4 regions of the Paenibacillus sp. ALE2 genome follow, and region 1 is predicted to be linked to each of the others. Evidence: riboswitches for the same ligand, from Rfam matches in the RefSeq annotation. Region 1 holds a riboswitch; each other region holds the start of a gene.
What was found. A riboswitch is a leader RNA that binds a small molecule or an ion and turns the genes downstream of it on or off. The one in region 1 is predicted to bind cobalamin.

Region 1 (6,165 bases):
GATCCCCCACCAAGCTCCTTCGTCTACGTTCCAGCTAATATTCTTCAACACATGGAACTCTCCATAAGCACGGGTAAGACCTGCTACCTCTAGCGCCCGATCATCCACCTTCTGTGTTTCACTTTGTTCGGTCACAACAGATCCCCCCTGCGCAGCTTCTTGTTCCGGTACAGGAGATACGCGAAGAACGGCGCCCCAACAAAGGCCGTCATAACGCCCAGAGGAATTTCCGTTGGGGCCAACAACGTGCGAGCCGCCGTATCTGCCCAAGCCATAAAAATAGCTCCACCCAGTGCAGATAACGGAACAATCATCCGGTAATCGGGACCTGTCACCAGACGAATGATATGTGGTACAACGAGTCCGACAAAGCCAATGACTCCGCATACTGAGACAGCGGCAGCTGTCAGCAAGGTAGATATGATCAGGACAGATAGCTTCGTCGCATCTACATGAACCCCCATATGAGCCGCTTGACGTTCACCCAAAGCCAGAATATTCAGCACCCGTGCCCGGTTCCATAGAAACACCAGCCCAACGATCACGTAAGGTAAAAGAATTCCCGTATATGACCAACCTCGCAGACTAAGACTTCCCAACGTCCAGTACAATATTTCATTGACTGTTTCCTTCGACATGGCTGCCAGAAAAGAAACAATGGCTCCCCCAAAAAATTGCATCACCACACCTGATAAAATGAGGCTTTGGGTCGGAATTTTCCCACCTTCACGCGCCAACGTCAACACCATCCACAGCGTCAGCATGCCGGTTATAAATGCGACTAGCGGAAGGGTCCATATACCCACAAATGAAAATTGAAGCCCCCAATAAATCAGCACTGCCGCTCCTACCGAAGCTCCCGAGGATACCCCAAGGGTATAGGGATCAGCCAAGGGATTACGCAACACACCCTGAAATCCAGCTCCCGCCAGCGCCAGCGCTGCTCCGACCAACATTCCCAGTAACACTCTTGGCAGTCTGACCTTCAAAATAATCTGCTCTGCAGATGTATTCCAATCCGGTGTAAACGTATCATCTAACCACGGTAGGTGGTTGATCAAAATACCTGTGATCTGGCTGACCGGAAGACTGACCGAGCCGATGCCAAGACAGAGCAGCAGCGTCAGCAGCAGCAAGACAAGACCAGTCCCCCCAAAACCGATCAGTCTACGGTTCATTTGAAAATTTCAGGGTACACGCCCTTGGCTACTTCCTTGAGTCCTTCTGTTACGCGTGGACCTGGACGGCTAATCAAATTATCATCCACGGCAAATACACGATTGTTACGAACAGCCGATATTTGATCCCATCCACTACGAGCTTTTATGATATCGCCGAGGGACTGGCCTGTTTTGTCATCCTTCACACTTTTGCTGTATAAAATCACGTCAGGGTTGGCAGCTATAATATTTTCCTCACTGATTTGGTACCAGCCCTTCTGCGTGGCACCCACGTTTTCGCCGCCCGCCAATGTGATCAGTTCGTCCATAAACTCGCCTTTACCCACTGTCCAGCCTGGTGAAAATTCGACGTATACCCGTAGCTTCTGCCCTTTGCCGATATTTTTAACTCCTTCTTTCACTTCCGCTACATCTGCTCTCATCTTGTCGGTCACCGCTCTCGCTTCTTTCTGATGATCGGTGATTTTCCCATACAATTCGATGTTAGCTGTGACATCTTCAACGGTTTTCGGTTCCGTTTTAAAAATCATAATTCCCATGTCACGCAGCTTAGTCGTAGCCTGTTCACTAAGTGAAATTCCTGCAAAAACAACTTCCGGGTTCGCAGCAATGATCGCCTCTTCGTTCGGTTTCATAATACCGCCCACTTTAGGCTTTTTCGTAGCTGCCTCTGGGTAATCAGAGTAGTCGGATACACCAACAATTTCCTTATCCAATCCGATAGCGAACAGCGCTTCAGTTTCTGCCGGGGAGACGGAAACAATCTTGTCCGGTGCCTTTTTAAATGTAAATTCCTGTCCTGTTGCATCCTTAACCGTTAGCGGGTAAACCGTTTTGCCCGGAGGCTCTTGTGCGGTTACGGTCTGTCCCGGCTGCTGTGAAGAAGCTTGGCCCTCTTTATTTTCTACATTTTTTCCATTCGCGCCACATGCACTCAGCACAACTGCCAATATCAGCGCCAATAGACCTGTTGTCCATACCTTTATTTTTTTGCCTGCCATGATTTGCACCCCTTCATACAAAAATCGTTAAGAGCGTTACTTGAACATCATCCGATATTTTCCTCATTCCAGCCTTCTTTTCCTATCAAAAACCCCCGCATCCTCATATCAGGATACAGGGGTCACGTTAGCACAGATCGTGCGCAGGCGGGCAGCTTCTTTCCGCATGGACAGTCACTGCGAACACGTCATCCTTTCCTCGAAGGATTATGGTGACAGGCGGACGGGCAGGTATCCTGACTTATGGAAGAGGCATGCCCTGATATTCTTTCACATGCTTGGCGGCACATGTAACAGGGCTAATGAGCATGTTTCCATTTACAGTGGCGGGACCGCGTCGGACTCACACCGACTTCCCTTTTAACAGCGCAATGAAGAAAAGCAAGTTCCCTCACACGGCGCCGACCTCGTCTGCTGGATATTTGATGTAGTGTAGTCAAGCCGTTCTTTTACTTGATGATTATAGGTTAAAAAGAGTTAGCTTACAACCCAAACAGCTGCTTGATTCGCCACAACTACCCTAGTGAAAAAGCAATTTTGCTATACAATTGTGCAGTCCTGCCAGCCTTAACTGAAGCCTAATCGCTTCTCCCGGTTTTGGATTCAGACTCCAAAAATCATGACCTGGTATCAGCATACAAACCAATTGGCGAATTACTCCACCATGCGTGACAACCAAAACAGAGGGCGGTGCAGCATTCGACTCTATTGGCTGAACCTTCAAAGCAATGCGCCACGCAAACAGAGAGTCAAGGAATTCACGCAGACGATTCACAAAATGGACCCAGGACTCTCCTCCAGGCGGGGTGATTCGTTGCGGCTCATCAATCCAAGCGCGATACAACGCCACATCCTTAAGCATGTCATACGTTTTTCCATCCCACTCGCCAAAGTGAAGTTCTCGCAGACGTGGTTCCATCATGGGAGGCATAGCAGATAGGAAACGTTCAGACGTCTTTGCTGACTCCGGCAAAATGATCTGCAAGGTCTGGCGACATCGCATCAAGTCACTGCAATAGATTTGAGCAAAGGACTGGCCCTGTAATTTTTCCCGTAAAGGCTTTAATTCCTGCTCTGCTCCAGACAGCAAACTCAAATCGGCATGTCCCAGATATCGACGTTCCTTATTCCATAAGGTTGTGCCATGACGAACTAGCACGAGCTCCATGTCCCACTGCAGATCTTCTTTAGCATCATTCGGCTCACTATCCTGTTGTGGGTTCGGACTTAGTCCACATTCTCGCACTCTTTTCCCTTCTGTATTTTGTTTCAAAATAATGTCACTCCTCACCGCATCCATCCCAAGGCAAAACACCCCGCAGCTCCCAACAAACACAACCCTACAAACATAGTGGATACGGCGAACATCAGCCGGATGGTATGCCGGATATCCTTCGACTCCAGTGGTCGTATCTCTTCGCCCATATATGCTCGAAACGAGCGTATGCCATGATACACGTTATAGCCACCAAGACGAATCCCCAAGGCACCTGCCACCGCTGATTCGGGAAATCCGCTGTTTGGACTGGGGTGCAGACGCGCATCCTGCTTGACTGTGCGCCAGCTTCTTGCAGCATCCAGCCGATACAACCACGCCGCTATCACAAGCATAACTGCTGTCAGGCGAGCCGGAATGTAGTTAGCTACATCGTCCAGACGTGCCGAGGCCCAGCCTAAATGCAGGTACTTTTCATTTTTGTAGCCAACCATTGAGTCGAGCGTATTTACGGCACGATATGCCAGTGCCAAGGGGGCTCCCCCGATCAGGGCATAAAAAAGCGGGGAAATAATGGCGTCCACGATATTTTCAGCGACTGTTTCGACGGTACCGCGTACAATTTCAGGCTCGTCAAGCTGCTGCGTATCCCTCCCAACAATCATGCCTAGCTCCCGACGTGCCACAGTCAGGTCATTCGCCTGCAACGCTCGGTATACGGCCATCCCTGCGTCCTTTAGTCCTTTGGAAGCAATTGTGGTTGCAACCAGAACAATTTCTACGACGACAGACAACCATGGGTGAATCCAGGCAAGCACACGCAATAGCCCCCAAGCAAGCCCAAAGGAGCCTCCTGCCACAATGAGTGGAAGCAGTATACCCGCACGTTTCAATCCCCAGTCACTGCGGACCTTACGACGAATCGCTTTTTCCAATGCTGAAATGGCATGTCCCATCCCGATGACTGGATGTGGCAACCATCTCGGATCGCCGATTAGCCTGTCCAGCAGATAGGCTGCCATGATTACCAAGCTAACGATCACGCCGCTCCTCCTCCAACACTTCACTGAGTGCAGACAGCAGCATATTATTGGCTTCGGCGTCCTTGACTGCAATTCGAAAATGGCTCGCCGACAGCCCCGGATACATGGCACAGCTACGTATAAGAATCCCACGTTGTCCAAGCGCCTGCTGAATAGCCGATGAACTCCACGTTCCCGGCGCCCTTGCTAGCACGTAATTGGCTTCGCCGGGAACGACACCGCAGCCCCATTCCGCTAAGGCAGTCAGCAAGCGACTGCGCTCCGTCGCAATCAGTTCCTGTGTGCGGCGCTCATAAGCTTGCCCACTTCTCAGACACGCCTCTCCAGCCAGCAACGCCAATCCATTAACACTCCAGGTCACCTGTTTGGCCGTCATTTGCCGGATATAGTCCGGATGAGCAATCGCATAGCCCAATCGCAAGCCAGGAATGGCATAAAATTTGGTCATCGATCGGATCAAAATCACATGAGGATAGCGATCCAGCACAGGCAATAGTGAGATTTGCCGTTCCAGTGGGATAAAATCAATAAAGGCCTCATCCACCACCAGCACGGTACCCGTTCTGCCAGCCGCCTCTGCCAGTTCATATAGCTCCTGCTCACCATATTGCACACCGTTCGGATTATTCGGTTGCCCAAGGAACAGTACATCTACCTGCTCCATGAGCTGAAGGATGTCCTCCACGTCTGCCTTCCATTGAAGCGAAGCCTTCCCGTATACCCGGTGGATCTCGGCTCCAAATTTGCCAGCCAGCTCGGCATATTCCGAAAAACACGGCTCCACTGTGCCCACACGCTTGGGAGCCAGGCCCAATAGCAGCAGCGCCATGCTTTCAGCAGCGCCGTTACCGATGCTCAGCGACTCCGGTGGAACGTGCAGCCGCCGTGCCAGCATATTTTTAAAGTGGCGATGCCCAGGGTCAGGATAGCGAATCACCGTGTCCAATGAGCTTTGCAGTGCCTCAAGCACCTCCGGTGGCGGACCAAGCGGATTAATATTTGCACTAAAATCCACAAAATCCGCCGCAGCTCCGCCAAATGTCGCGGCAGCTGTTTCCCTGTCCCCGCCATGACCGTAAACCTCTATCATTGCCTCATATCCTTTCCGCCCGTTTTCAATCATTTAGCTCCATTATGAGGCTGCTTTTTGCGTCCCGTCAATGCAAATGAGCTTTTGTACATGGCTCACTTGGGTTACAATAGGGGGAGGCACACATAAAATACACAGTTTGTATATACGGAGGAATGGACATGCTGTTCATCGACAACCAGGGCATACACGATCCAGCCATTAATCTTGCTATTGAGGAATACGCGCTCAAGCATTTACCGCTGGACGACAGCTATCTGCTGTTTTACATTAATCAGCCTTCTATTATTATAGGCAAGCATCAAAACACCGTTGAAGAAATCAACGCTGAGTTTGTGAGAGACAACAATATTCAAGTCGTTCGTCGCCTGTCCGGCGGCGGGGCTGTATATCATGATCTCGGTAACTTAAATTTCAGCTTCATTACCAAGGATAACGGGGAGTCCTTTCATAATTTCCTCAAATTTACGCAACCTGTGATTGACGCCCTCCGCCAAATGGGAGTAGAAGCCGAAATGACAGGACGCAACGATCTGCAAGTCGGAGAACGTAAAATTTCAGGAAACGCTCAATTTGCCACACGTGGACGTATGTTCAGCCATGGTACATTGATGTTCAACCTGAATCTGGACAG
Region 2 (6,165 bases), 2.0 Mb from region 1:
ATTAAACCTCAGTGGGAGCAATTGTATCCCAAGGTGGAGGTCACCATAGATCCGGTCGTGCATATTGAGAATATCGGGGCGGTCACCAAGCCATTCGGGGTCAAAAAGGAGCAAATCCAGAATGAATAAAGTATTTCTATTACCTTTATTGCTGGCTATGCTCTTCATGTATCTGATTGACCGTAAACGTATTAGCAATGCACCTGCCGTCAATCGCTGGGTCTCCCGCGTACTGTATGTCATTAGCATTGGTATCTGGATTTACGGCACATCGACGAAGAGCACTGTTTATGTGGCTACTTGGCTGACCCGATTTATTGACATGTGGCTCCCCACCGCGTTGTAAATCGTGTAATGGATGCCTGCGGGCAAAAGGAGGATGTACCTGCATGAAACAGTTCACAACCAGACAAATTGTGCTGTTTAGTGTATTGATGGAGGTCGGTATTACCCTTATACATGCTCCGGCGCAGGCAGCAGATCACGCGAATCAGCATGCCTACTGGACCTGTATAATTGCAGCCATTGTGCTCTGCTTGCCGATCTGGGCGATGTTGAAACTCAAACGCCGTTTCCCTGATCAGGATCTGATGCAGGCGATGGTAAGCTCTCACCCTGTGTCGGGGCGTGTGCTGCTTGCAATTTACTTTATTTTATTTCTGATCATTTTTGCGCGGGATTTGAGGATTATTACCGATCTGGTGGAGGTGGTGCTTTTGCCGCTGACTCCGATTGTGATCGTATCTCTTATTGTGCTGTTGACTCTGGCATTTATGGTTAAAGGGGGGATAAGTACCCTCGTCAATATGACCGAGATTTTTGTACCGTTGTTGATTGTGACGTTGTTGACTATGCCGCTTTTTTTTGGACGTAATATGGATTTTTCGATGCTGAGACCCTATTTACATCCGGAAGTAGATGGAGTTATTAAAGGCAGTTGGCGGATGCTAGGTTATATGGCCGATATCATGATGGTTCCCTTTGTGATTTCTGGGAAGAGCTATAATGGACGTAGTGCGTGGTTGGGGCATTTACTCGGAACCGCTACTATAATCATGCTGGTGTTGCTGTCGGAGTTGGTGATTGGAGTTCCTATCTTGTCACGACTGTTTTATCCATCGTATGAACTGGTGCGTCAGTTGCAACTAACGGACTTTCTGGATCGGTTCGACTTGTTCGTGGCAGCACTGACCGTACCAGCCTTTCTTACGAAGATTGGAATTGATCTGTACGTTACCAGTTTGGCGGTAAAGCGCATGTTTGCCCATGTCTGGGGGAGTCTGATGGTTTGGCCCTTAGGTTTGTTAGGTTATGTCTGTTCGTTTATGCTGTTCTCCAACATCGTACAAATTTATGATTTCAGCCGGGAATGGACTGCGGTGATGGTCATCTTTTTTGTATTCATGCCCTTCTTGCTGTGGATGTTGCTCCGACCCAAATTTAAAGGGAGAGGTGATGATAATTCATCATCTGGCAGGGAGAGGGATAGAAGTGATCAGAAAGAAGGCCAGCAGGAAAGCGAAACAGGACACGCCCACTTATAAGATTACTGTATTTATCGAAAAAGTAATTCTTATTTGTCTTTTGCCTTTCTGATTGTATACTTGGTAGAAAGAAATACGACATCTACAAGGGAGGCAACAGCATGGCACAACGCATGGCAGGTAAGAGAGTCGCTCTTGCCGGTCCCCGTAAAGCAGAAGAAATGGCGTTGCTAGTTATGAAGATGGGGGGCGAGCCAGTAGAACGCCCGGCCCAGGGGACTGTTTTTCTGGATGATATCGAGCTGCGCAACGCTGTTGTATCGTGGGTGAAGAACCCTCCGGACTGGTACATCTTCACGACAGGTATGGGACTGGATGCTCTGTTCGATATGGCAGAGGATATGGGCGTGGCCGAGCAGATTATAGAGTTGCTGCAATCCTCCAACATTGCAGCACGGGGCTACAAGACGGTCAATGGACTCAAAAAGCGTGGCTTTACGCCAGCAGTACGGGACGAGGACGGAAGTTTGATCGGATTGACACGGGCTTTTGCCCCATATGATCTGAAGGGGAAGGAAGTACTGTTGCAACTGCATGGAGACCCGGCCCCCCGGTTGGTAGAGTGGCTGGATGAGCAAGGCGTAGTGACCCGCCAAGTACTTCCTTATAAGCATATCCCACCTGAAGAAGCAAAATTGCAGGCGCTACTAGATGATGTTATAAACCGTACGATTGATGCCGTTACGTTCACGAGTGGTCCGCAAATTCGATTTTTGGCCCAATATGCCAGAAAGCAAAATCGAATGGAGGATTTACTGGAAGCTTTTCGTGAAGATGTCATTGCTGTATCGGTAGGCAAGGTGACTGCACAATCCATTTTGGAAGAAGGGATTGAACGAGTCGTATTTCCAACTGAAGAGCGCATGGGTGCGATGATGGTGGAACTGGGCAAATATTTCGAACATAGCGATTCGGTGCATGGCTGTGGTCTGAAGAGCGTGAACGGTCATTTGAAATGAGCTAGAACTGATAAATGCAGTAAGCTAAAAATGAACTTATATTTACTAATACAGAGTAAAATAGAGATAAGGGCCTACGAGGTCTTTATCTTTTTTTGTTGGACATGCATCGCAAAGTTTTTTGTTATAGCGAAAATATTTATCTAATATAATGAATAAGTTTCGATGCATGATATTGAGGACAGGAGCTGAGACATTTATGAATTCTATTTGTGTATTTGCAGGGTCCAGACCTGGACATTCATCGGTATATGTTGAGGCGGCAGGCAAGCTGGGTGAAGCTATGGCTCGCCAGCATATCCGTTTAATTTATGGTGGCTCCAGCAGAGGGCTGATGGGTAAGGTGGCGGATGGACTGTTGGCGGGTGACGGTCAGGTCACCGGCATTATGCCCACCCTGTTATTCGATGCAGAGATCATTCATCGGGGAGTTACCGAGTTTATTGAGGTAGCAAGCATGCATGAACGTAAAGCGGCGATGAGCGAGATGGCCGATGCGTTTATAGCCCTTCCGGGAGGCTTGGGAACCTTTGAGGAACTGTTCGAGGTATTGTGCTGGGCGCAAATCGGTATACATCGCAAGCCCATTGGGCTGCTGAATGTGAATGGATATTTTGACCCGTTGGTAGAAATGGTACGTCATAGCGTGCAGGAAGGGTTTACCGGAGCTGATCATCCAGCGCTACTGAGTATATCTGCGGACCCGGATGAACTGCTGCATATGTTGAAAAATAAAGCAGAGAACTTGAAATAAAGCTTTTTTCGTGCTTGCACAACTGATTGAGGCAAGGTTATGATAAGACCCATAATCAAATAGCGGACAGACAAGGTGCCTTTGCGGTTGAGCAAAGGGTAACAGGGAATCGGGTGCAAGTCCCGAGCGGTCCCGCCACTGTAAGGAAGAGGGTTCTTTTAAATGGTCACTCGTACAAAACGGGGAAGACGAGAGAATCCGTTGATGCCAAGCCAGGAGACCTACCTTGATCTGTATGCACCGTTAACCTTCGCGGAGAGGATGGGTGTACGAAATCAGGAAATCAGGCACACGTTGCTTTTTCCATGTTGGTTACAGGTTTGCGTGGATATGAACGTGCAGCAGCGTTTGAAGCGTAAACAAAACAGATGGAAAACAACGGCAGATAGGAGGAAGACAAGAACTGTCTTCTTACGCTGTTTCGTCTGGTAAGAGAGATACGTACATAGGAACCCCATCCGGGCAGGATGGGGGTTTTTTGAGTTAAAGGATGCCACAAATTATTGAAATAGATAGTATAGCTGCCCTGAAAAGGATGATAGGAGGAGCACGATGAGCCCATTAGGAAAATTGCTGGTGATTGGATTTGGACCAGGAGATATGGAACATATCACAAAACGGGCGTTGGATGCGCTGGCCGAAAGTGAGGTCATTATCGGCTACAATACCTACGTTGATTTGATCCGTCCGTTGTTGAACGGACAGGAGATTGTACGCACAGGGATGACAGAAGAAGTGAGCCGTGCGCAGGAGGCGGTTCGCCAAGCAGAGATGGGTAAGAAGGTAGCCGTCATTTCCAGTGGAGATGCTGGGGTCTATGGCATGGCAGGGCTGGTGTACGAAGTGCTGATGCAAAAAGGCTGGCGTCGCGAGGACGGGGTTGAGGTAGAAGTTGTGCCGGGGATCTCGGCTATTCAATCCTGTGCTTCGTTGTTGGGAGCGCCGGTTATGCATGATGCTTGCACAATCAGTCTGAGTGATCATCTGACCCCGTGGGAAACGATCGTGAAGCGTGTAGAAGCTGCGGCTTCGGCTGATTTTGTGATTGCCTTATACAACCCGCGCAGTGGTCGACGTACCCGCCAGATTGTGGAGACGCAGTCCATTTTGCTCCGTTACCGTGATCCGCAAACTCCAGTTGGACTGGTGAAGAGTGCTTATCGTGAACGTCAGCAGGTTATTGTAACGACGCTGGAAGATATGCTGAACCATGATATCGGGATGCTGACGACCGTAATCATCGGCAATTCCTCGACGACAGTGTATGACGGGTTAATCGTGACTCCGCGCGGCTATCAGCGTAAATACACGCTGGACGCGACCGAGCAAGTGCTCAAACCGCATCAGCGGCTTCGCACGGAAGCGGAGCCGTGGTCGCTGGGCGCGCAAGAGGATCGCGCACTGGATACACCGCAGGGAGGTGGAGCTCTGACTGCGTCTCCCGAGCCTTCCGCGAGCAGCGCTGCGGTTGCCACGCAAGCACGCCCGCAGGCGATGGCTACCGTGCAGGCTGCGCCCGCGAAGCCAACCGGAGCGGCTCCAGCATCGCTGGCAGCAGAGGCACTAAGCCGCCTAGCTGTCGGCGGCAAGCTGCCGGGCGAAGCCAATGCTCGCTGGAGCGGGCAAGCGCCTACCGCCCAGAGCGCCGTCGGAACGGCAACGGTGGCTACGACTGGGAAGGCGTCAGGCGGCTTTGGCAAGCCTGCACTGTTTGAGGTGGGGGTTTCCCCTGGCGTGGGAAACAAGAAGTTCACTGCTCGGCAGATGGCACTGCTTGCCGAGGTAGCGGGTGATGATGGCGAGCTGGAATACACGCCAGATCATCAGATCGTGCTGCGCGTGCCGTGCGCAGACCCCGAGGAACTGGTCGGACGGCTTCGGGATGAACGATTCATTGTCATGCCGATCGGCGATGTGTTTAAGGTGAAGGCCTGCGACTTCTGCAATATGGAGAAAGATGATGCGGTGCCTGTGGCTGAGCATCTACAGGTTGTACTTGGCGGATTACAGGCACCCAAGGAAACGAGTATTGCTTTGAATGGATGCGGCATGGCTTGCTATGGAGCGGTGCTGGAGGATATCGGCATCGTCTATCGCAAGGGAGGATACGATCTGTTTCTCGGCGGCAAAAAATTTGGCCGTAATGCTCATGCCGCTCAGCCCGTAGCGGAAGGGATTCCGGGTGATCAGATTACGGATATCGTGGAGAACATTATTGCTGAATATAAGGAAAAAGGGCATCCGAACGAGCGTTTTCATAAATTCTTTAAACGTGTAGGCATCGTTGCGGGTTTCCGACATGAAGATGCACCAGCAACAGTAGAAGTGAACGCGGTTTGTGGTGATTAAGTGGGTTGGTAGGCTTGATGAACAGGATACAAGCATATATATAAAATAGGGCGTCATGTAGGCTATCCCTATCAATGAGGAGGAAAACACAGCAGTGGATGCAATATTGTTGGTTGGACATGGAAGTCGGGACCCAGAGGGTAATCAGGAACTACTGGAATTTGCGCAAGCGGTGGCAGATCGGGCGCCAGGTACGTGTGTAGAAACCTGTTTTCTGGAGTTGGCACGCCCAAGTATTGCCGAAGGAGTACAGGCGTGTGTGGACAAAGGGGCGACGCGTGTCGTTTTTATTCCGATTATTTTGTTCGCAGCAGTGCATGCCAAAATTGATATTCCGAAGGCAATCGACCGGGCAAAGGCAAAATACCCGCAGGTGGAATTTGTATACGGACGTCCGATTGGCGTTCACGAAAAAATCGTTAGCATACTGCTTAACCGCTTGAAAGAGGCCCGCCCTGTTGCAGTTCCAGCAGGGATGAATAGCGCTGTAGAGGCATCTGCCCAGGTATCTGACGAAGAAACAGCGGTACTTGTATTAGGACGCGGAAGTAGCGATCCT
Region 3 (6,165 bases), 1.8 Mb from region 1:
TTAATACCACGCGGCCGATATCCCATACCGCATAAACCAACAATTGCGGCCATACTTGTGACAATACATAACGTCTTAGTATGCGAATGTGTGAATTGCCAGACAAACGAGCATACCGTACATAGTCCTCCTGGCAGGCTTTTTGAACCAAACTACGGATATAGCGGACATAGCCCGCCCACCGTACCGCAATAATCGCTAAGGCCATGTTGACGAAACCCGGGCCCAAAATACCCACAATCGCCACCGTTAAAATAATATCAGGAAAAGCCAGTACGCCGTCGATTCCCCGCATAATCAGCTGATCCACACGTCCTCGCACATAACCAATGAGCAAGCCTGTGGGCAGACTAATACACAGCGTAGCTACCGTAATCGCACAAGCGATTAATACGCTTGTCCGAATTCCATAAATGAGCCGTGACAGCACATCCCGACCCAGATGATCCGTACCGAAAGGATATTTACGGCTGGGTGGTGCCAAACGGTTCAGAAGGTCCACATGCAGAGGATCATGCGGAGCGGCCCAGGGAGCCAGCAACCCAAGCAGCACGATCAGGCCAAACAGTGCGCCCCCTGCCAGCAAGCTTCCTCTAAAGGAAAGCCGTATCTTTTTCATTTTCAGCTTCCCCCTTAACGCAAACGCAGCCTTGGATCTATCACCGTCTGGACCACATCCACCAAACACTGAACACCTACAATTAAAAACGCGGCAAACATAACATATCCCTGAATCACCGGGTAATCCCGCTGCGTAATTGCATCTATAAAATACTTTCCTAACCCTGGCCATGAAAAAATGGTTTCTACGATGACGTTACCTGCCAGCATAAATGATAGATTCGTACCTAACAGCGTGATCATAGGCAGAACGGCATGTTTAAATATCTCAAAAAAGAGAATATGCATACGTGAAAAACCGCGAGCTCTCGCTGCCTTCACAAAATTCCGGTCACTCAGCTCCAGCATCTGAGCACGCAATACACGGGCTTGCACCGTTCCCAATCCTGCACCAAGCGTCAGCGCTGGGAGTACTAAATGTGTCCAGTCCTCCCTTCCCATGGATGGGAGCCAGCCCAAGCGAACGGAAAATAGATAGATCAGCAGAAACCCAAGCCAAAAAGAAGGAATTGACGATCCCAGCAAAGCGAACAGCCTGCCCAGACGATCTAGTGGACCGCTGACTTTTAGCGAGGCAGCCAGTCCCATCCCAAGCGTAAGCACCGCCATGACGGCAAAGCCCGCCAAAGCTAGCTCCACCGTAGCGGGCAGTCTGCTCCATAGTTCGTTTAGCACTGACTCCTTGGACACATACGAGGTTCCCCAATGTCCTGTGAACACATCCCTCAGCCAGTTCACATATTGAATATGAAGCGGCTCATTCAAGCCCAGTTCGTTTCGCAGCGCGGTTAGCGCCTCCCCAGAAGCAGGAACATTATGCGCGGTGAGCAAAATGAGAGCAGGGTCACCAGGGGCCAGCCTCATCAGTACAAAAGTCAGCGTAGATACAACGAATACAATGATGGGCAGCTGCGCCACACGTTCCAATATAAAACGAATCATAGGATACGTTGCTCGTTATTCTGCAATATCAGATTGCGCTGTAATGTAGTAATACTCGATCGGATGCGGTGTAAAGCCCTTTACTCCTTTTTTCACACCAAACACATTGTCAGGGTGCACAATGAACGACTGCGGTAAATCTGTATTGATGATATCCAGCGCTTGCAGTGTTACCGCATTACGCTGTGCGGTATCCTTCGCCAACTTCAGGCTGTGAAGAATATTCTCCAGCGGTTTGGAAGCATAACGGCTTACATTCGCTTCACTTGTAGAGGAGTAGAACATGTCCATAAAATACTGCGGCTCCCCTGTATGGGCCGTGAGCATGCTGTACATAGCAAAATCCCAATCATTTTTGGTCAATGCCTCGTCGATATTTTCCACCTTGCGAATCTTGACCTGGATTCCCTCATTCAGCAACTGGCTCTGAATAACCTCAGCCATGACGGATAGCTCCGGACGCTGAGGGAAGGTCAGCAGCGTAACCTCGAATGGCTTGCCCTGCTTGGACCATGTGCCTTGGGCATCCTTCTGCCAGCCATCCTTCGTCAACAACTGCTCTGTCGTTCCGTCCAATGCTTTACGCTCAATCTTACCGAAGGGAAGAATGCTCGGAAACGGGCTACTTGCTTCCGTGCCGAAGCCCCTCATAACGGCGCTCACAATGGATGCGCGCGGAATCAGACTGTCCACCACCTTACGGTTGGTTGCATCCTTGAACACAGGTGATTCCATGTTGTACACAATCATATGGGTGCGCAAGGATGGAGCCGACAGCACTTGTAGCTTGTCGTTCTTTTTTAATACCTCTGCGTTATCTACCGGAATATCCGTCGCTACATCCACCTCACCAGATTGCAACGCCATCAGGCGCGAATTACCGTCCGTAATGAATTTCATCGTCGCTTCGGCCAATCGCACCTTTTCGCCCCAGTATCCGTCATAACGCTCGACGACCAAGGATTGATCCTTGTTGAAGGCTTTGATTTTAAAAGCACCTGTCATTGCAGGGTAGCTTTGCTCATCTTTTATGGATGCCACATCCAGTACAATCGTTGACGGATCAGCCAAATTGGATACCAGCGCTGCATTCGGCTGGTTTGTCGTAATTTTCAGCGTCAGCGGACCAGTTACATCAATGGACTTCACATCCAGTAAATCCTTCGCCAGGTGACTTTTCTCGATAGAGCGCAGCAAAGATGCTTTTACGCTTGCTGCATCCATACTCTTTCCATCATGAAAAGTGACCCTATCCTGCAAGCTGAACGTCCACACGTTAGGACTGTCGTGCTTCCATTCCTTGGCTAGCCAAGCCACAGGCTCCAACTTTTCATTCAAACGAATGAGTGTCTCACCGGCACCGGAACGCATCACATCCCAGCTATTGTCTCCATGCGGATCGACGCCTGACGGTTTCCACGTATACGCCATCACCAGCTTTTTACCTGCTGGAGTCTGTTGTGCAGGCGTATTCTCACCCTTGCCTGAGCTATCCTCCGTCTTCGTGGCTGTGCCGCATCCCGAAAGAGCCATAACTGCCATCAGCAGCAGCAATCCTGTACATATGAACCATGAACGCCTATTACGATTGCCTATCATCCCACATGTCCTCCTCTATCTTGTAAAATATCGTATAAACCTAACGCAAAACGCGAAAAAAGCATTCCCAACCACTTGACCAGCAGTCAGAAATGCTTTCATTATAAAATGTCAAAACTCACCTCAAAGCCAACTCCAAAAACATAGAAGGGATCAGATCGGTTTCAGACATTCCGTATGCAGCACGCCTAACCACCTCCCCAGCATCCCGTGGGTCTGACAGTGATGTCAAAACAGGCAGGTCTCCTGACTCCAGGCTTATCTTTCAGGCCTTCCCGGTTCCTCACAGTTCCAGTGGCTATTCTGAAAGCTCCAGCAGTACCCTGCTGATGCCTGTATACAGTGGCGGGTCCGTGTCGGAATCTACCGAACTTCCCTTTTAAGTGAACACGCTCAACAACTATCTACATCGTCTCTACGAAACTTCGTATATAGAGTTGTCCGGCTCACACCTGTTTTCTTCCTTTATTCCTTTTTATTACGATTTAGGATTATCTTATTTTGTTGCTACTGGCTTGTCAACAAATGTTGCGTAATAATTTAAATTTGAATGATATAGTGTGAATCAAGACCAAGGCTATTCATTGCTTGCGCGCAATTGAAGGTATGTCTTAACGTTGCGTGCACACAATTCACGTGTTAAAATTAGGTATAGAGATAACCACTGTATCCGTATACTAAAAAGAGCCTTCGCCGCTCCAACGGCAAAGACTCTTAGGACTTGAAAGGCTGTGGATCACCACCACGGCGCGCTGCATAACTGAATGTTAATGCGAACGAAACCCACCGTTAGGGGCCAACCTAATTACGCGGTGGGTTTTCGCTTGTTCCGAAATTTCCGACGCAGCCAGCGATAAAGCTTACGAATACTAAACACCAGGCTTAGTAACGTAACCATCCAACGCAGCACATCATAGCACGACACAAGGTTGACCATCGGCTTCACCCCCTTTCGGGAAGCTGCGCCGTGATCCGAAAACATCCACCACTATCCAAAGTCCTTAAGGTAGATTATACCATGCCTCTTCCTACCACTCGAAAATCCAAACCCCGATCTTCATACAGAAAGAGGGTTTTATCAATAATTTCATGCTGCTTAATAAATAACTAGTTCTGGATAACCCCATGCCAAACAGCCGGAAAAGAGGCTACGCCCTCTCTCCGGCTGTTTTTGTTTATTTCCTATTCATCAAACCTTCTGTGGAACTTCTGAGACATTAACGCCTTTGACCGATTCACCCTGTTTTCTTGCCAAAACAATGTTCAAGACAATTGCCGTAATCGAGCCAGATACGATGCCGTTTTGCAGCAGCATTTTGGCAAAGCTCGGCAGTTGGTCGAACATTTGCGGCAGAACAGCTGAGCCTAGGCCCACGGCAATACTACATGCTGCAATCAGCAGATTGCTTTCTTTCCGCAGATCCACTTCTGACAAAATAGACATGCCTGATGCAGCAACCGAGCCAAACATGACGATCATCGCCCCGCCCAGCACAGCGTTAGGAATCACTGTCGTCAAGGCAGCCAGCTTAGGCAGCAAACCGAGGACGACCATAATGCCGCCAGCAGCAAAAATAACGTTACGGGATTTGACGCGAGTCAGCGAGATCAGACCCACATTTTGGGAGAAGGCCGTGTAAGGGAACGCATTAAAAATACCGCCCAACATAATCGCAAGTCCTTCCGAACGAAGTCCATTGACGATTTGCTTTTGCTCCACTTTCTGATCAATCGCTTTACCTACTGCCAGATAAACCCCTGTAGACTCGACCATGCTCACAATATTGACGATAATCATCGTACATACTGCCATAATGCTAAACTCCGGCTTGCCAAAATAAAACGGCTGCGCAATACTCACCCACGAAGCATCCGCTACGGGAGCAAAATGCACCATTCCCATCGCATAGGCAACTACAGTACCTGCGAACAGACCAATAAGAACGGAAATCGAGCGTAAAAAGCCCTTGGCTACTCGATTGACAAGCAGAATAACCAGTAGTGTAACCAGCGCCAGCAGCAAATTACGCGGCTGTCCAAAATCCGCGCTGCCCTGACCACCCGCTACATTGTTCATCGCCACCGGAATAAGGGATAGACCGATAATCGTAACGACCGAGCCGGTAACCACTGTTGGGAAAAAGCGTAATAGTTTGCCATACAACGGTGCCGCAAGCACCACAAATATACCGGACAAAATGATGGCACCGTACGCTGTCGCCAGATTTGATGTCGAAGCAATTGCGATAATGGGTCCTACTGCCGTAAACGTACAGCCCAAAATGACAGGCAGTCTACTTCCGAAAAAACGTGTGCCCATAATCTGTAATAATGTAGCAATCCCGCAAGTGAATAGATCAGCAGCCACTAGATAAGCCATCTGGGCTGGCGTCAGGTGCAGCGCTCCCCCTACAATTAGAGGGACAGCAATGGCTCCGGCGTACATCGCCATGACATGCTGGAAACCCAGCGCAAATAATTTTTGTTTACTTAACATCCCACATTCTCCTTAACGGGAGGAATTACCGTGCCAGCTTCCTCTATAAAATGGACTTCGCCCGGTGCCATGGAAGCGATACGCGCTAGAGAACGTACGGCAATACCTCTTTGCTCCAACAGTCCACGGCCTTCCTGAAAGCTCTTTTCAATTACGCAGCCAACTCCGGCCAGCTCTGCTCCTGCTTCCTTCACAATATCGGTAAGTCCGACCAAAGCTGCACCAGTTGCCAAAAAATCATCCACGATCAGCACATGGTCGCTGGCATCGAGATATTTTTGGGAAATGCTCACCTGATAGGTTTCCTGCCGAGTGAACGAATGAACCTCTGCGAAGTATACCTGTTCATTCAGCGTGATCGCCTTCTTTTTCTTCGCATAAATGAACGGTACTCCCAAAGCAATAGCAGTGGCCATAGCAAATTGAATACCACTAGCTTCAATAGTAAGCACCTTGGTAATTGGAGCACTGCCGAACAGACGTGCGAACTCCTTACCAATCTCCAA
Region 4 (6,165 bases), 2.0 Mb from region 1:
TCTGCCAATAAAATAGATTGGGATCTAGCTCCATACGTTGCTCGTTCCTTCCGCAAGCATCTGCGCAAAGGACTCCGGCTGTTCGAGGAAGAGCTAGACTCCCGTTGGTCTGACGACGAGCTGCATTTAGCCAATACTCACTTGCAAGAGGTCTGTCCTCGTTCATACTCATTCGCACGCGAAGAGACAGAGACAGAAACCCGGCAGGCGGCGGAATCGCTCATTCATAACCTGAACACGATGAGCAGTCGGGCAGGGGGGCAAATTCCATTCACTTCATTGAATTACGGGATGTGTACGTCTGCTGAAGGTCGGCTTGTTTCGCAATCGTTGCTGGAAGCCACGATTCGTGGACTGGGCAGCGGGGAAACTCCTATTTTCCCACAACATATTTTCCAATGTAAAAAAGGAGTCAACCAGGCAGAAGGCGATGTCAACTACGATTTGTTCTTAAAAGCGGTAGAATGCTCCAGCAAGCGGATGTATCCCAACTTTGTGAATGTGGATGCTACCTTCAATCTGCCTTATTACCGCGCAGATAACCCGGATACCATCATTGCCACGATGGGCTGCCGTACCCGTACCATTTCTGACCGTTTCGGCAGAAACCGCCAGAGCGGCAAGGGTAATCTCTCATTTAATACTATTAATCTGGTACGGCTCGGGATTGAATATGGTATTTGCACAGGCAAGCGTCTGACACCTGACCGTGACCGCTTTGACGCGAGACTGGAAGAGGTTATGCGAATTGCAGTAGACGGTCTAATCCATCGCTATCATATCCAGACCAGCCAGCCAGCCAAAGCCTCGGACTTTATGATGCGCGAAGGGGTATGGGAAGGCGGAAAAGAACTGGCACCTGATGAGAAGGTGGGAAGCGTCCTAAAGCACGGTACGCTTTCGATCGGATTTATCGGGCTGGCTGAGTGTATGAAAGCATTATACGGAAAACACCACGGAGAGGATGATTTTGTATACCGTGAAGCACAGCGAATCATCACCTCCATGCGCGTGTATTGTGATCGAATGAGTGAACATCACAATCTAAATATTACACTGTTCGCGACACCTGCCGAAGGGCTGTCGGGCAAGTTCACATTGCTGGATCAACGTGACTTCGGAGTTATTCCTGAAGTAAATGACCGGGAATATTACACGAATTCCTTCCATATTCCGGTGTATTACAAGCTCCCGGCTGCTCGTAAAATCAGCTTGGAGGCTCCGTTCCATAATCTATGTAATGCGGGTGCAATTTCATACATCGAGCTGGACGGTAATGCGCGGAATAACCCGGAGGCGTTTCTTAAAATTGTTCAATACGCGCTGCATCAGAACATTGGCTACTTCTCCATCAACCATCCGGTGGATCGTTGTACGGAATGCGGCTATGAAGGAATTATCGGGACAAGCTGTCCTCAATGCGGCACGGATGAGGAACACACGCACTTTCAGCGTTTACGTCGGGTAACCGGATATCTGACAGGTGATTATACCGTTCGTTTTAATGCTGCCAAGCAAGCGGAAGTTCGCGACCGGGTGAAGCATAAGTGAATTTGTGCGGCTATATTCCAGAATCTCTGAATGAAGGATACGGCCTGCGCACCGTTGTATTCATTAGTGGTTGCCGCCATGCCTGTCCCGGCTGCTTTAATCCAGCTTCGTGGAACTTCCGCGCAGGGGAGCCATTCACGCCCGAGCGTCAACAGGAGGTCATCCGTGATATCATGGATAATCCGCTGTTGGACGGATTGACTCTCTGCGGGGGAGACCCTTTTTTCTCAGCAGCAGAATGCTCGCAATTTGTACGTGACTTCCGCGCGGCTTGTCCCGACCGAACCGTCTGGGCCTACACAGGCTTTGTCTACGAAGATCTGCTCATGGATCAGGAGCGACAGGAGCTGGCACTATTGTGTGACGTGATTGTAGATGGCCGTTTTGTTGAACAGCAAAAAGATCTGACCCTCCCCTTTCGGGGCAGCCGTAATCAGCGCCTGGTAGATGTGAAAGCCAGTACTCAAGCAGGTTACACCGTTTCATTAGCTTAAAGGCGATGTTCTATTTAGCAAGATGCTATACCAAAGACAAGTCCCCCACGATGGGTTGGGCTTGTCTTTTTTGCATATAACTAACAGATTCCACTCCAGTTTCTATTCCTGTTTCTATTGCACATCCTGTGAGTTTCACTTATGATGGTGAACAAGTATACGAGTGCATAATTATTCGTCATACCTTAATCTTATAGTTTGGAAATAGGTGTCTGTTCTATTCAGATCAGACTTAAAAGGGAAGCCGGTGCAAATCCGGGACGGTCCCGCCACTGTAAACGGGGAATGTTCAGCTGCTCATACACCCACTGGTCCACAGACCGGGAAGGGATGCTGAACGTCATGATCCGTAAGTCAGGAGACCTGCCTATTTTAACAACATCGCAGTACCTACGGAAGATAGGGAGGTGTTAAGAGCAGTCGCCGTATTTTTGAATTTTAATCGCGGAGGCATTCTTTCCCCTACTCATTTTTAGCCTTGGGGACAGAATGCCTTTTTTGGTACGTAAAAATAAACTGGCTACCACTTAGGAGGAAACCTACATGTCCATTAACGAACGATCTACATTGTCCGGTTTGACTAGCAGTAATCTGGGATATCCGCGTATCGGCGGGAACCGGGAATGGAAGAAAGCACTGGAGCGCTTCTGGCAGGGTAGTATTAACGAAAGTGAACTGCATAGTGAGATGAAAAGATTGCGTCTGGAGCATCTGAGCAAGCAACGTGACAAAGGGATTGATCGCATTCCTGTCGGAGACTTTTCCTATTACGATCATGTGCTGGATACATCTGTGATGTTCGGTCTCGTACCCGAACGGTTCAACTATCGTCCTACAGGTCCGGTTCCTCTGTCTGTGTATTTCGGGATGGCACGTGGGCAGAAGGGAGCTACCGCCAGCGAAATGACCAAATGGATGAATACCAATTACCACTACATCGTTCCCGAATTGGAAAATGCGGCTCCAGTGCTCACTGAAAATAAGCCCTTACTCGCTTATCGTGAAGCAAAGCAGGAGCTAGGTATTGACGGTAAACCGGTTCTCATCGGTCCCTACTCATTTGTTGTTTTATCCAAAGGCTATGATCGTAAGGATCTGGCCTCTATTATACGAACCTTCCTGCCTTTATACACCCGAGTCCTGTCCGAACTAGCAGCAGAAGGCGTACAATGGGTCCAAATCGATGAACCTGTCCTGACCACCTCATTCCCAGTAGAGGATCTGGATATTATTCAGGAGGTCTATGAAGCTTTGACCCAAGCTGCTCCCTCCTTAAACATCATGCTGCAAACCTACTTTGGTAGCCTAGATCATTATGAGCGTCTGACTGAACTTCCGGTCCAGGGACTGGGTCTTGACTTTGTCTATGATGATGGCGAAAATGTCCAGCATATATCGCGACATGGCTTCCCCAAAGGGAAAACGCTGGGTGCTGGTGTCATTGATGGGCGCAATATATGGCGCAGCGACCTGAATGCCGTGGCTGCGCTGTTGGGCCAGTTAGCAGAACAAATCAATGCAGAACAGCTTATCGTGCAGCCATCGTGCAGTCTGCTGCATGTGCCGGTCAGTCTGGAAGCAGAGCACAAGCTGGACCGAGAGCTGGTGCATGCCCTAGCCTTTGCCGATGAAAAGCTGGATGAAATCGCAGTCTTGACGGCTGCACTTGGTAAGCATGATCCATCCGCACTTGCCAAGCTTGAGCAAAGTGCGGAAGCGGTAGCCCGCTTCAACAGCTCAGCGGCAAGGGTACAGACAGCTGCCGATTTGGCCAACCTGTTGGCAAAGGAGCCACTATCACGCAGCGTTCCTTTCGCCGAGCGCCGTATAATTCAGCAAAATAGGCTGAAGTTACCCCCACTGCCTACGACGACCATCGGCAGCTTCCCGCAAACTGCTGAGGTTCGCAAGGCCCGTCTGCACTATCGCAAAGGAGAATGGTCTGCCGAGCAATATCGGACATTCATCCAGCAGCAGATCAAGGAATGGATTGATATCCAAGAGGACATTGGCATAGATGTGCTTGTACATGGGGAATTTGAACGGACCGACATGGTTGAGTTTTTTGGCGAAAAACTAAAAGGCTTTGCTTTTACACAAAACGGATGGGTGCAATCCTACGGCTCCCGCTGTGTTAAACCGCCGATTATTTACGGAGATGTGTCGTTCGATCAACCAATGACTGTAGAAGAGACGGCATTTGCCCAATCGTTAACCTCCAAGCCAGTTAAAGGAATGCTTACAGGCCCTGTGACCATTTTGAACTGGTCCTTTGAACGTAATGATATTCCACGCAGGCAAGTTGCTTTGCAATTAGCTCTGGCATTACGGGCAGAGGTAGAGGCACTCGAACAAGCGGGTATTAGCATGATTCAGGTGGATGAACCCGCAATTCGCGAAGGGCTCCCGTTGAAAAAAGAACAACAGCAGGCCTATCTGGATTGGGCGGTTCAAGCCTTCCTTGTGACCACGGCCACTGTTGAACCTGCGACCCAAATCCATACACACATGTGCTATTCCGAATTCCAAGATATGATCCAGTCCATTTCAGACATGGATGCCGACGTGATTTCTATTGAAACCTCTCGTAGTCATGGTGAACTGATTGTTAGCTTTGAGGATCAGGTGTACGACAAAGGCATCGGTCTGGGCGTGTACGATATCCACAGCCCGCGCATTCCTGATGAATCAGAAATGCTAAGCATGATTCAGCGTGCCTTGCGCGTACTGCCAGCAGATTTGTTCTGGGTTAATCCAGACTGTGGGCTGAAAACCCGCACCAAGGAGGAATCTGTTGCCGCGTTGCGGCAAATGGTACAGGCGGCTCAAGCAGCCCGAGCCGTGCTGTCTGTATCCAACTAATATTTTTATCGTATCCAATCACGTTATTATATCCATCATATCCTATTCCCTTTTCGGTCTTTCTATTAGAGACCGGAAGGGAGTTATTTATTCCAAGTCATATAATGTATATAAACCTTGAATATGCTCGATTTTTAGCTGCTTCAGATGTACGCCTAAGCCATGCTCTCGATCCCAGGAACAATTAAAATTCAAATATAGTTCATCCTTTTCCGATGAGTCGGAAATCAGTATAGATATAAGCTGCATTCGATCCAGCAATTGCTCTGGTCGCTCCACATAAGGCGCATATTCATTAGGGTCCTCTCCCCATGAGCTGTATGCCTTCCGATACTTTTCCACGATGTCTACATAATGTTGGTATATGGACTGCAATACTTGAGGATGGATCGCTGACGAACATGCCATATACTTCTCCCATGTCTTTCTCTGAGGTTCCGTAGGTTCTTCTATAGCCTGTGCCTGTTCTTCAGAGTCGGCTCCCACGATAAATTCGACTTCTACCTCCGACGGATGCCCGCAAAAATCAAGATGTACCACACCACGCAGTACAACCTCCTCCGACACATCCCAAGTCTCATCATCCTGTTCCAATTCCCTATACCAGTGCTTCCAGTCCATCCTTTATCCACCTCTTCATAAAAGGTAATCTTTAGCTCTATTGAACACTTTACAATCTATCATTTTAATGAATGAAATTAAAGTAACATTCTATGGGTGTTTCCAGCCAGAAATCGAGGAATTTCCAAATAAAACTACTTTTTTCTACAAGATTTGCTATTCGTGTAAGCCTTCAAGAAAGAAAACCGGCCCATTTTGACCCGAAGATTTTATTATTAAAAATTTAGTACCTTGCATTAATCAGTACATGATGTTAAATTATACCTGACTACTGATTTATAATTAGTACCCGTGACAAATTATGCACAAACACACGTTTCTTCCCCTTATTCCGAACGACACCTATGAATTATGATTACATCAGGAAGGGAGCATCGCTCGTGAATGTGAACATCCAATTCAAAAAAGGGGTACTGGAACTATGCGTTCTAGTTCTAATTGGACGTAGAGACCGCTATGGCTACGAATTGGCTCAAGCCGTCTCCCGTCATATCGAAGTAGCAGAGGGAGCCCTATATCCACTGCTTCGCCGTCTGGTATCCGAGGGATACTGCACGACGTATTTACAGGAATCGACCGAGGGCCCGCCCCGTAAATATTACCGGCTGACCGATACCGGCAGCCATTATACAAGATT

Region 2: it holds a riboswitch for cobalamin, as region 1 does, so the genes downstream of both, cobJ (precorrin-3B C(17)-methyltransferase) here and ACXHJ1_RS24955 (ABC transporter substrate-binding protein) in region 1, are expected to answer to the same signal.
Region 3: it holds a riboswitch for cobalamin, as region 1 does, so the genes downstream of both, ACXHJ1_RS07585 (ABC transporter substrate-binding protein) here and ACXHJ1_RS24955 (ABC transporter substrate-binding protein) in region 1, are expected to answer to the same signal.
Region 4: it holds a riboswitch for cobalamin, as region 1 does, so the genes downstream of both, metE (5-methyltetrahydropteroyltriglutamate--homocysteine S-methyltransferase) here and ACXHJ1_RS24955 (ABC transporter substrate-binding protein) in region 1, are expected to answer to the same signal.

Annotation. Positions count from the first base shown of each region.
Region 1 is NZ_CM134213.1:5,743,249-5,749,413, forward strand. Features, by position in the region: gene ACXHJ1_RS24945 (ABC transporter ATP-binding protein) at 1-135, opposite strand, end outside; gene ACXHJ1_RS24950 (FecCD family ABC transporter permease) at 132-1,178, opposite strand; gene ACXHJ1_RS24955 (ABC transporter substrate-binding protein) at 1,175-2,182, opposite strand; cobalamin riboswitch at 2,392-2,607, opposite strand; gene ACXHJ1_RS24960 (histidine phosphatase family protein) at 2,703-3,455, opposite strand; gene cbiB (adenosylcobinamide-phosphate synthase CbiB) at 3,470-4,441, opposite strand; gene cobD (threonine-phosphate decarboxylase CobD) at 4,431-5,531, opposite strand; gene ACXHJ1_RS24975 (lipoate--protein ligase) at 5,693-6,165, shown strand, end outside.
Region 2 is NZ_CM134213.1:1,978,148-1,984,312, forward strand. Features, by position in the region: gene ACXHJ1_RS08585 (Ger(x)C family spore germination protein) at 1-129, shown strand, start outside; gene ACXHJ1_RS08590 (hypothetical protein) at 122-346, shown strand; gene ACXHJ1_RS08595 (GerAB/ArcD/ProY family transporter) at 390-1,544, shown strand; gene ACXHJ1_RS08600 (uroporphyrinogen-III synthase) at 1,646-2,503, shown strand; gene ACXHJ1_RS08605 (LOG family protein) at 2,703-3,257, shown strand; cobalamin riboswitch at 3,315-3,500, shown strand; gene cobJ (precorrin-3B C(17)-methyltransferase) at 3,810-5,606, shown strand; gene ACXHJ1_RS08615 (sirohydrochlorin chelatase) at 5,701-6,165, shown strand, end outside.
Region 3 is NZ_CM134213.1:1,748,512-1,754,676, reverse strand. Features, by position in the region: gene ACXHJ1_RS07595 (ABC transporter permease) at 1-619, opposite strand, end outside; gene nikB (nickel ABC transporter permease) at 634-1,563, opposite strand; gene ACXHJ1_RS07585 (ABC transporter substrate-binding protein) at 1,579-3,162, opposite strand; cobalamin riboswitch at 3,382-3,585, opposite strand; gene ACXHJ1_RS07580 (hypothetical protein) at 3,968-4,099, opposite strand; gene ACXHJ1_RS07575 (nucleobase:cation symporter-2 family protein) at 4,352-5,659, opposite strand; gene ACXHJ1_RS07570 (xanthine phosphoribosyltransferase) at 5,653-6,165, opposite strand, start outside.
Region 4 is NZ_CM134213.1:1,948,735-1,954,899, reverse strand. Features, by position in the region: gene ACXHJ1_RS08485 (anaerobic ribonucleoside triphosphate reductase) at 1-1,551, shown strand, start outside; gene nrdG (anaerobic ribonucleoside-triphosphate reductase activating protein) at 1,548-2,045, shown strand; cobalamin riboswitch at 2,235-2,430, shown strand; gene metE (5-methyltetrahydropteroyltriglutamate--homocysteine S-methyltransferase) at 2,589-4,907, shown strand; gene ACXHJ1_RS08470 (DUF6985 domain-containing protein) at 4,995-5,528, opposite strand; gene ACXHJ1_RS08465 (PadR family transcriptional regulator) at 5,909-6,165, shown strand, end outside.